3 regions of the Salegentibacter maritimus genome follow, and region 1 is predicted to be linked to each of the others. Evidence: riboswitches for the same ligand, from Rfam matches in the RefSeq annotation. Region 1 holds a riboswitch; each other region holds the start of a gene.
The links. Region 1 has a riboswitch for cobalamin ahead of metE (5-methyltetrahydropteroyltriglutamate--homocysteine S-methyltransferase). Riboswitches for the same ligand answer to the same signal wherever they lie in the genome.
Positions count from the first base shown of each region.

Region 1 (4,042 bases):
CTACTCTTAACAGCATCTAAATTCTCTTTAAACTCCTTTAAAAGGGGCGCTTCAGTACTACCGGTAGCCAAAGCCCGAAGAGTTTTTAATTCTCTTACTTTTTGCCGGGCAAAGGCCATCCAGTTCTTAATTCCAGGGTTTATTTCAGTCTCCAAATCAAGATCGTATGGAACATGTAACAACGAACAGGAAGGAGCCAGTAGCAATCTATCAGAACCTATTTTATCCTGTGCCTTTTGAATAAGATGAAGGGAATTTTCAAAATCATTTTTCCAAATATTACGTCCATCTACTATCCCGAGCGATAAATTTAAGCTAGCAGGAATTTCTTCAAGCACCCTGTCTAATTGTGATGGGCATCGCACCAAATCCAGGTGTAACACATCTACCGGAAGCTTTAGAGCCAGGGCAAGATTGTCTTTAAGGCCTTCAAAATAAGTGCTGAGAACAAATCTAAGTTTAGGGAATTTTTTTCTAAGCTCATTATATACAAAAGAGTAGGCATCCCTGGCTTTCTCATCTAGGTCTAAAGCTAGAAAAGGCTCGTCAAACTGAATCCATTGTGCTCCTTCTTCCTGTAATTGAGTTAAAAGCTCCTGGTAAACCGGCAATAATTTTTCTGCAAGGTCTATTTTATCAAAACCTCCCTCTTTTTCTTTTCCCAAAAGAAGGTATGTAACCAGTCCAATAATTACAGGTTTAGGATGAATCCCAGCTTCCTTTGCTTCTTTAAATTCATTAAGAATCTTATTGGAGTTAAGCTTAAAGTGCTGATTTTTGGAAAATTCAGGAACGATATAATGATAATTGGTATCAAACCATTTGGTCATTTCCATGGCGGTAATATCTAAGCCATCTTTTTGATAGCCTCTGGCCATCGCAAAATATAAATCAAGATTGGTTAAGTCACTTCTACTTTCAATCTCCCTATAACGTTCAGGAATAGCTCCTACGGTAAGGCTCATATCCAAAACCTGGTCATAATAAGAAAAATCGTTACAGGGAATTAGATCAATTCCTTCGTCTTTTTGAAGCTTCCAGTTTTCATGGCGGCTTTTTTTTCCTACCTGAAGAAGATCCTGAAGTTCACTTTTGCCTGACCAATATTGCTCGCAGGCTTTTTTGAGTTCTCTGTTGCTACCAATTCGCGGATAGCCAAGAATGTGCGTTTGCATTTCTAACTTTTAATAATTAAACAATTTGTTTTAAAAGTCTTTATAAATGCTTCGTAATGCCAGGCGATAAGAAAAAAAAGGAGAAAGAAGATACACCCAAAAAGACATACTTCTCCTGTAAAATAAAAAGTATTATAACGGGTACATCTCTAAGACCTAAGCTTCAAACCGCGAAAGCATTGTCCAATCAGAATAGGCAGGTCTCCTGACTTGTAACGGCTGCTGTCATCCTTCCCGCGTTATGCAGTGGATAATTCTTTGGACAGTAGCTTTATTATGTTACTTACAGTTGCGCGACAGTTCGTGATTCTCACACGATTCCCTATTAATCTACCTTAAGTAAAACCTTTTCTGTTTGATGAAGTATGCTAAAGAACTTATGCGGGATAAAACTAGGGATTATTTATTTAATTTCAAGACTTTCATTGAGCTTATAACTAAAAAGAAGTAAAGATAAATTCAGTTTTTAAGATTCTCAAACCAGAAATTTAACTTAATATTGCCGGGATTTTCGGTTACAATGCTTTTAAGGTATTGTATTAAAAGGGAATCAGGTGTAAATCCTGAACAGTTCCCGCTGCTGTAAATCCTTTCCTTAATTTTTAGGAAAATCTTTTTATTGATACCACTGTCTTTTGGGATGGGAAGGTTTAAAAAGAGGGAGAAGTCAGAAAACCTGCCGGAAACATAAGGAACAAAGCTTTCGGGAGTTATTGCTTTGGGTAGGTCTTCTATTCTAACTATATCCCCTGCTGTTTTGTTTTGTAAAATAAGTTAATTCCAATTATTAACCTTTATACAAATCAAATGCAACAAAAATCATTTTTTAAATCATTAATCCTTATTGGAGGTATTTTACTTTTTTCATCTTGTAGCAAAGATGACGGCCCAGGTATAATTCCTATGGAGTTTTCGGATCTAAATTACCAGAAAGATTACGAATTAACCCTGGGAGATACTTTATCTATTAATCCTGAAATTCTAAATTTACCGGAAGGGACAGGTTTTAGCTGGAAACTAGGTGATGATAAAGTTTCTGAAGCTCAAAACCTTCATTACGCCCCCAAACAATTTGGCACATTTGCACTACAATTTAAAGCATTGGCGAATAACGACTCTCTGCTGCGCTCTTATGAAGTTACCGTAAATGATCCTTATCAGCTTTATTTCCGCCCAAAAACAGAAAACAGCAGTAAATATATTTCTGAAATTATTGAATATAAACCTGCACCCGGCCAATATATTAATAAAACCTACGGTTCTTTGGAAAGCGCAGAAAAATTAGTGGGTGGAAAATCGGCCATTCTATCTTTAGGAGCATGGGGAGGCTACGTAACGTTCACTTTTGATCATACCATTGAAAATAGAGAAGATGCTAAAGACTTTGTAGTTTATGGTAATGCAATGGGCGGACTTTCTGAACCCGGTATTGTAAAGGTTTCTTTTGATGAGAATGGTAATGGCTTACCAGATGACACCTGGTATGAACTAGCAGGAAGTGCACATCAAAAAGAAGAAACTATATTGAATTATCAATTAACCTACACCAATCCAAAAGAGTACGCCAATGTACCCTGGGAAGATAACCAGAAAAACCAGGACAGTGTAATGGTTAATCCCTACCACTCCCAGAATTACTATCCACTCTTTATTGAAGAAAAGGATAAAATGAGTTTTAACGGAACCCGGGTTTACCCTAAGGTGAGCCTGGAAGGATTTGCCTCTATAGATGCACTTGAATGGGGGTATGTAGACAATTTTGATGCTGATTATAATACTTATGCCGGAAACGCCATGGATTTGGATTGGGCAGTAGATGATAATATGAACCCCGTAGCATTAAGAGGTGTAGATTTTATAAGCATCTACACAGGGGCGCAGGGAAATGTTGGTTGGCTTGGTGAGATATCAACGGAAATCAAAGGAGCTTCAGATCTATCTATGACCGAGTAAAGCCCCTAATAATATCCTTTATTTATCCTTATATAAGAACTTCACTATTTTTCCAGCTCCAAATAGTATTGTTTTTATATAAGGATAAACCTATAAGCTTAAGCTCATTTGTAAACTTCCCGCGTCCATCTGCCAAACTAAAAAATACTTCTAAAAATCAAAAACCGGTAGACTAAGATGCCTTAAACCTTAAATTGATTTCTGCTAAAAGCAAAAACAAGATTAATACTATACTTTTGCAAACGTATTGGCTTAGAAAAGTAATTACCTTGTAACAAGCCATAGATTTTTTAAATCTCGATTATCGAGTAAAATAACATTTTTTATCCTTTAAGAATGTAATACTTTTGTCGTACTAAACAGCGCCAATCTAGCAGAATCCCACAGCATTACCCCCCAATTAAACTTCATGCATTATTTTACAAAATTTACAATAGTACTCTTTTTCAACCTGCTTTTTACTTTTAGTTATGGAATACAGCAAAACCCCAAGGACTTTAAAAGTATTGACTCCCTAATTCAGAATAGAGCCCTGGAAAAAGCTAAAGAAGAAAGCTTTCAAATTATCAGGAAACAACCTAAGAATTTTCAAACTGTTGGCAGGGCACACATCTATTTGGGGAAAATAAACCTATTGCAGGGCGAACTGGATATTGCGCTGTCTAATTATATGGATGCCAAAAAGCACCTGGAACTGTTATCTGAAACAGATCGCGTAGAACTATTCTCAGGAATTGGAATAGTGTACTCAAGATCCAAAAACTTTAACAGCGCCGAAAAAAGCTTCAAAAAAGCATTATTGGGCTATAAAAACAATGATTTTTGGCGCCTTAAAACTTTGGTTAACCTCGGCGGGGTTTATATGGAAAAGAATGACCCCAAAGTAATAAAGGTCTACAAAGAGGCTTTGCAGT
Region 1 is NZ_JAEHNY010000017.1:35,182-39,223, reverse strand. Features, by position in the region: gene metE (5-methyltetrahydropteroyltriglutamate--homocysteine S-methyltransferase) at 1-1,175, opposite strand, end outside; cobalamin riboswitch at 1,354-1,540, opposite strand; cobalamin riboswitch at 1,671-1,873, shown strand; gene I6U50_RS15260 (hypothetical protein) at 1,983-3,128, shown strand; gene I6U50_RS15255 (tetratricopeptide repeat-containing sensor histidine kinase) at 3,538-4,042, shown strand, end outside.

Region 2 (4,042 bases), on a different contig from region 1:
AGGCTCCCCAACTGTTCCCAATACTTTTAAGGAAGACAAATCGTGTTTTTCAACAAATTCTATATTTCGTTTAGCTAGCGATCTAATGGCTGTTGGAGCGGTATAGAACTGATTAACTTTGTGCTTCTCCACTACATCCCAAAATCTGCCTGCGTCTGGATACGAAGGCACCCCTTCAAACATCACGGTAGTTGCACCATTGGCCAGAGGACCATATAATATATAAGAATGGCCGGTTATCCAACCAATATCAGCTGTACACCAGTATACATCTCCTTCTTTATATTGAAATACATTTTTAAAAGTATAAGCACTATAAACCATATAACCCGCAGTTGTATGCAACATTCCCTTAGGTTTTCCGGTAGAGCCCGAAGTATACAAAATAAACAATGGGTCTTCGGCATCCATAGTGGTTGCTTCACATTGGTCTGAAGCTTCATCTAACAAAGGCTGCAACCATTGGTCGCGTCCTTCTTTCATATTAATATCAGAATTTATACGTTTTGCAACCAAAACACTTTCCACTCCCGGGCATTCTTCCAGAGCTTTATCTACAATCCCTTTTAAGTCTATAGTCTTATTTCCGCGGTAAGAACCATCTGAGGTAATAAGCATTTTACAATCGGCATCATTTGTTCTGGTAGCCAGGGCTTTTGAAGAAAAGCCTGCAAAAACAACAGAGTGTATAGCTCCAATACGAGCACAAGCCAACATAGCTACTGCAAGTTCTGGAATCATAGGCAGGTAAATACAAACCCTATCGCCTTTTTCTATTCCTTTAGACTTTAAAACATTTGCAAATTTATTTACTTTTTTATGAAGTTCTTTATAAGAAATATGTTGAGCCTCCTCTTCGGTACCGTTTGGCTCCCAAATAATGGCGGTTCTATCTGCATTGGTAAAAAGGTAACGATCTATACAGTTCTCTGTAATATTAAGTTTTGCATTTTCAAACCACTTTACTTCAGGTTTATTAAAGTCCCAGCTCAATACATTGTCCCATTTTTTTCGCCAGGTGAAATGTTCTTCGGCAACTTCTTCCCAAAAATTTTCAGGCTCTCTAACCGATTTTCTATACACTTGAAAATACTCTTCTAAATTCTTAATATGATAATTACTCATAACTTAAATAAATATGTTGATGGTTACGTAGATTAATAATGAAAAATATAAAATATCTTTCCTGCAATTTATAAAAATCCAATAAAACTAAACATTCAAATGTTTGTTTAACATTCTTCCAGTTCAAGTTTTATTACAAGTTCAATAGAATGGATGATTTCTCCATAAAAGCAGAAAATTAATTGGCTAATTAAGCTTTTAGATTTAAAAATTATAAAAAAGATAGTTTTTAAATAGCTTTTTTATAATAATGCCTCTAGATAATAAGAATAACGAATCCCAAAATTTTAATAATCAGCAAATTACCTCTAAAGCCAACGAGACATGTTATGGATAGTCATTTTAAGCTTGGAAGTAAACTTGTGAATATTAAAACTCGATTATCGAATAAATAAACTTGTGAAAAACTATGTTTATAACTCCGTAGTTTTTCTATAAAAGGGTCGCTTATTACTTATAACTTTACTTTTGTAAAATCATACCGGTGGTTATTGCCTTTTTCAATAAATAAGGGGAATCATGTGAAATTCATGAGCTGTTGCGCAACTGTAAAGTAGGTTCAACTACAAGCCAGATTACCTTTCCGACCGGGTTGACTTTTGCTTTCGCATAAAAAGTAAATGTCCAGGACATTTTGTGGGGTTACTGCAAGCACACTTCCCTTAGACAGTTATTACTTTTATGCTTTTGATTTAAAAACTAAAATAAAAGTGATATGAGTATTTTTCAAAAGCGGGTAAATTACAAACCTTTCGAGTATCCCGAGATTCTTCAGTTTACCGAAGCTATAAATAAATCATTTTGGGTACATTCTGAAGTAGACTTTACAGCTGATGTCCAGGATTTTCATTCGCATCTTAGTGAAAATGAAAAGCAGGTTATTAAAAGAAGCCTTTTAGCTATTGCGCAAATTGAAGTAGCTGTAAAATCCTTTTGGGGAGACTTGTATCAACACCTACCAAAACCGGAGTTTAACGGCCTGGGAAGTACATTTGCCGAATGCGAATTTAGACATTCTGAAGCATATTCCCGCTTGCTTGAAGTACTTGGATATAATAATGAGTTTGAGAAATTAATTGAAACTCCTGTTATTAAAAAACGTGTAGCTTATCTCTCTGAAGCTTTAGCAAATACAAAATCTTCAGACGAAAAAAAATACGTGTTTTCCCTTATTTTATTCTCCATTTTAATTGAAAATGTTTCCCTTTTTAGTCAGTTTGCCATTATTCTTTCCTTTAGCAGATTTAAAGGAGTGATGAAAAACGTGAGCAATATAATTGCATGGACCTCGGTAGATGAACAAATTCATGCCAATGCCGGAATTTACATTGTAAACCAAATTAAAAAAGAGTTCCCTGAATTCTTTAATGAAGAAACCAAAACCCAAATAAGGGAAATTATATCCCATTCTATGGAGGTAGAATCTGAGATTCTGGATTGGATCTTCGAGGATGGTTCTTTAGAACAGTGCAAAAAGGAAGACCTACTTAATTTTATGAAATACCGAGTAGACGATAGCCTTGAAAAAATAGGTTTAGAGAAGCTTTATTTCGTTTCAGAATATGATTATAAAGCGATGCTATGGTTTGAGGAGGAAGTTTTTGCCAACAGTTTGGACGATTTTTTTGCCAAACGCCCGGTAGATTATACCAAACACGATAAAAGTATTACCGCAGATGATCTTTTTTAAAGGTTTTCCACAAAAATAATTCAATTTAAAAATCCAGAAAATGCCCGAAGCAATACTTAAAGAAACAAAACAGGAACGCCTATGGTGGCTTAACGAAGAGAGCCAGCAAATATTAAATCGCGGTTATTTATTAAAAGGAGAAACCGCAAAATCGGCTATAGAACGCGTTGCAAATGCAGCTGCAAAAAGACTTTATAAACCCGAACTGGCCGAAGCCTTTATAGAAATGATAGAACGCGGCTGGATGAGTTTAAGCTCACCCATTTGGGCAAATATGGGTACAGAGCGCGGATTACCTATTTCTTGCTTTAATGTATACGTACCAGATAATATTGAAGGGATTACCCATAAATTGGGCGAAGTAATTATGCAAACCAAAATTGGTGGCGGAACTTCCGGTTATTTTGGAGAATTAAGAGGCCGCGGAAGTGCAGTAACAGACAACGGCAAAAGTAGTGGTGCTACCAGTTTTATGAAGCTTTTCGACACAGCTATGGATACTATTTCACAGGGCGGTGTGCGTCGTGGAGCTTTTGCAGCTTATCTTGATATAGATCACCCCGATATTAAAGAGTTTTTAGAAATAAAAAATATAGGAAATCCTATTCAGAACCTATTCTACGGCGTTAGTGTTCCCGATTACTGGATGCAGGAAATGATAGACGGCGACAGGGATAAAAGAGAGATTTGGGCAAAAGTTTTGGAAAGTAGGCAGCAAAAAGGTTTGCCTTATATCTTCTTTAAAGACAATATTAACCGATTTAAACCAGAGGTGTATAAAGATAAAAATTACACCATCCATTCCAGCAACCTTTGTTCAGAAATTGCTTTGCCTTCTACCAAAGACGAGTCTTTTATTTGCTGCCTTTCTTCTATGAACCTGGAGCTTTACGACGAATGGAAAGATACCGAAGCTGTAAAATTAGCCATCTATTTCTTAGATGCTGTTTTACAGGAGTTCATTGCAAAAACTGAAGGAAACCATTACCTGGCATCGGCCAACAGGTTTGCCAAAAGACATAGGGCCCTGGGGCTTGGTGTAATGGGTTGGCATTCATACCTGCAAAAAAACAGAATTCCTTTTGAAGGTTTAAAAGCTAAAGGTTTAACCAATAGCATTTTTAAAGATATTAGTGAAAAAGCAACTAAAGCAAGCAAAGAACTGGCAAATATCTATGGAGAGCCAGAAGTTCTTAAAGACTATGGTTTAAGGAATACAACCCTTAT
Region 2 is NZ_JAEHNY010000018.1:20,029-24,070, reverse strand. Features, by position in the region: gene acs (acetate--CoA ligase) at 1-1,125, opposite strand, end outside; cobalamin riboswitch at 1,594-1,728, shown strand; gene I6U50_RS15430 (ribonucleotide-diphosphate reductase subunit beta) at 1,841-2,815, shown strand; gene I6U50_RS15425 (ribonucleoside-diphosphate reductase subunit alpha) at 2,856-4,042, shown strand, end outside.
Region 2: linked by a shared signal. The riboswitch ahead of I6U50_RS15430 (ribonucleotide-diphosphate reductase subunit beta) and the one ahead of metE (5-methyltetrahydropteroyltriglutamate--homocysteine S-methyltransferase) in region 1 are both predicted to bind cobalamin.

Region 3 (4,042 bases), on a different contig from region 1:
TTTCTACTTTCTCTTCATTTATTGGACGCCAGGCCCCTGTTTCTGAGGGTAGCCAACGAATCATATCATCAATTTGGTTGTAATAACCGGTAAGGCTAAAATTTAAATTTTTATAGTTAAAATGGTTTCCAAGTTCTATTTGGTTGGAGGTTTCGGGATTAAGATTGGGATTTCCGGCGCCCGTCCAATACAGGTCGTTATACGTTGGAATTCTAAAATTTCTGGAAGCGTTTATTTTAAAACTATATAAATTGGTTACATCATAATTAAGACCCGCCGAAAACAATAACGGACTCTCATAATTATTGGTAACTTCTTTTCTTAAACCCAATTCGTACTGAAGTTTCTTAAACGGCCGGTGTTTCATTAAAAATGCCGAAGAAAAAATATTCCTGGTATTTTCAGTAATTCCCGATCCCGTTCCATCGGTATAGGTATTGGTTAATACAGCATTAAATTGCAATGTATTTGAAGGTGTGTATTTTATATCATACTTTCCTATGGTAGTCTTTGCTCCTCCAAACGTATAATTATTGGAAGCAATATTTGGATAATATCTATAGTTTTCATCCAAATAGGCCAACCTGGCTACCGAGATAAAATTGCCAAACTCACTAACCCATTCCAATAAATTCCGTGAATTTACATTACTGTATTTGGTTTTAGTTTCTGAAGGCCTTATCAATGAAAAATGACGTTCTCCTTCAAAAACTTCACTGTAAAACTTTAAGGTATTTCTTTTAGTAAACCTATATGCCAAACCAATATTTAGGTTATTGTTATAAAAGCTCCCATTTACGTTCTTCTTTCCTTTCAGCGGCCATTCATAATCATTATCTGAAGAGTTTCTGGCAAGAGCGGCACTTAAGCTCCATTTTTTGGTTGAAGTTTTAATTTTATATCGAGCATCTAAGGTGTTAAAACTCCCGTATTGTAAAAATAAATCCTGTTTTGTTTTTCCACTAAAATCAAGTTGGGTATTTAAGTGAATACTTCCGCCAATAGCCCCAGAGCCATACACAACACTTCCACCCCCACCACGAACACTTATATTATCAAATCCGCCCGCGTTTATGGTATTAAAGTCGGTTTGACCGTTAAATTGAGAATTAATATTAATTCCATTCCATAAAACCGCGGTTTGAGACGCAGTTGTTCCACGAAAAGATGGCGAAGAAACCATTCCCAGGCCATTTTCTTTAAAATAGATATTGGTATTAAAATTTAAAGCTGAAGTAAGTAGTGCTCCGTTTTTCTTTAAAACCGAATCGTTTAAAACGCTCACATGCTGTCCGGTAGAGAAATCTCTTAATTTAATATCGGTTAAAAACACCTCGTCCAAAACGTTTATAGTATCGTTTTGAGCCCATAATGGCAAGCCACAAAGCAAGCCAAGAAATAAAATATAAAATTGTCTATTTTTCATCTGCCCCTGACTTTTATCCCGAAAGTCTAAGAATTAATTAGTACTATTTTGGCAGGTCTCCTGGCTCGCGTCTTGTTGTTTACCTTCCCATCCTTAACTAAGAACAGTGGTTTTTGAAGTGATAACAACAAGCATTCTGATTTAAAAATCAGAACTTAGCTTACAGTTGCGGGAACAGCTCAGGCTTAACAAAAGTTTGAAGAAGAAGTTTGAAATACGAATAAAACATTCTTGCTTCGTATTTTGTACTTCTAACTTCGTACTTTTTTCCTGATTCCCTTTTAATCGGCGTGATAAAACACATCCGAACCAAAAATTTCAGTGCGAAATTAAACATTTATACGAGTTGTAACTATTAAATTCTAAATAATATTACTTTTGACAATTCCTCTTCCAAAAATACCTGAAACACTATGTTCAAAACAAACAAGGTTTCAGTCTGGAAAATGAGAAAAAGCAAATTTCAGCCAATTAGATTTAAGCGTATTAAAATGAAAAATAAGTTTACCTGGATTCTTAATTTTGTTATTCTATTTCTATTCCTAACTGCATGTAAGAATAACCAGAACGAACAAAAAACAACTTCTAAAAAGCTTGAAACAGCGCTTGAATTAAGTTACGCTAAGAGTTTTAGTATCAAAACATTTAATGATTTCTACCTAATAGAACTAAAATCTCCCTGGCCTAATGCCAAAGAGCCCTTCACTTATCTTCTTTTTAAGGAAAATGCTCAAATCCCCGAAGATTTGGAGTACGATCAAAAAGTGCAAATTCCGGTAAAAAAAATGGTTGTTACTTCTACCACTCATATTCCGGCACTCGAAGCTTTAAATGAAGAAAACAGCCTTATTGGTTTCCCGGGCTTAGATTACATCTCTTCTGAAAAAACCAGAAAACTGATTAATTCCGGCAAAATTAAAGAGTTGGGGAAAAACGAAAATATCAATACCGAAATACTTATAGACCTGGAACCCGAAGTAGTTATTGGTTTTGCTATAGATGCGAATAACAAAACCCTGGAAACAATTCAAAAAATGGGAATTCCGGTGATGTACAACGGCGATTGGACAGAAAAAACTCCACTTGGAAAAGCAGAATGGATCAAGTTTTTTGGTGCTTTTTACGATAAGTTAGCTGAAGCCGAAGAAGAGTTTGAATCTATTGAAAAAGCTTATAAAGAAGCTAAAGATTTAGCAAAGTCGGCTAGAAATACCCCAAAAGTCTTAAGTGGTGCTATGTATAAAGACCAATGGTATTTACCTTACGGAAACTCATGGCATGCACAGTTTATTAAAGACGCCAATGCTAATTACGTATATTCTGACACCCGTGGAAACGGCAGCATGGCATTATCTTTTGAAAGTGTGCTGGAAAAAGCCCAGGACGCCGATTTTTGGATAAGTGCCGGACAGTTTACTTCTTACTCGCAACTTTTAGAAGAATCGGAACATTACAGGCAATTTGAAGTGTTTCAGAAAAAAAATGTTTACAGCGTAAGCCTTACTAAAGGTGAAACCGGCGGAGTAATTTATTTTGAACTTGGCCCGCAACGCCCAGATTTAGTACTAAAAGACCTGGTTGCTATATTTCACCCAGATCTACTTCCTAATTACGAAACTACTTTTTTTAAGGCCCTGGAAGAGTGATTTAGCAGCTTCAAGGCACTGGTTAAAACCTTATCTAAAAGTTTTTTTGAATTTCCGGGTAAGTATCATTGTGCATAAATCTTTTATATTGAGCACCCGGAAGTTTAAAATGGCCTTATATAGGCATCCATTTTTTATTATGCTTCTTCATTAATTTTATCTCCTCATTTTATTTCAGATATTTACACCCAAATAAATAACCGGTCTTGTTACATTCCCAAAAATATGTTCTTCCGCTGGTACTCCTTTTTCTGGGAGTGCTATTTCTTGGATTTTTGAATATTAGCCTTGGCTCAGTAAATATTCCATTTAAAGATGTTTTTGCTTCTATCTTTAACCTGGAAGTCTCTAAAGAAACCTGGCGATATATTATTGTGGAATATAGGTTACCAAAAGCCATCACAGCCATTATAACCGGTTCTGGATTGGCCATTAGCGGGTTATTGATGCAAACGCTATTTAGAAATCCATTGGCCGGGCCATATGTTTTAGGGTTAAGTAGTGGCGCAAGTTTAGGCGTAGCCATTGTAATTATGGGAGCTTCTATTTTTGGAGGTGTTTTTGCAGGAGTACTGTTATCTAAATGGAGCCTTGTAATAGCATCCAGCCTGGGAAGTTTATTGGTTCTTATGGCAGTAATACTGGCTTCAATAAAGCTTAGGGATACCATGGCCATCTTAATTATAGGCTTAATGTTTGCCAGTTTAACCGCTGCAGTGGTAAGTGTTCTCTCCTATTTTAGCCCTGCAGCACAACTACAGCAATATATATTCTGGTCTTTTGGAAGTTTAGGAGACCTTTCGTGGAACGAAGTTGGCATTTTAACCATTTTTTGGCTGGTAGGTTTGGCACTTGCCATGTCTTGTATAAAAAACCTGGATACCTTACTGCTTGGGGAACAATACGCTAAAAGCCTGGGGGTAAGTATTAAAAGAAACCGATTTGTAATTATTATTGCTACCAGTTTACT
Region 3 is NZ_JAEHNY010000002.1:228,065-232,106, forward strand. Features, by position in the region: gene I6U50_RS03025 (TonB-dependent receptor plug domain-containing protein) at 1-1,426, opposite strand, end outside; cobalamin riboswitch at 1,460-1,755, opposite strand; gene I6U50_RS03030 (ABC transporter substrate-binding protein) at 1,918-3,072, shown strand; gene I6U50_RS03035 (iron ABC transporter permease) at 3,279-4,042, shown strand, end outside.
Region 3: linked by a shared signal. The riboswitch ahead of I6U50_RS03025 (TonB-dependent receptor plug domain-containing protein) and the one ahead of metE (5-methyltetrahydropteroyltriglutamate--homocysteine S-methyltransferase) in region 1 are both predicted to bind cobalamin.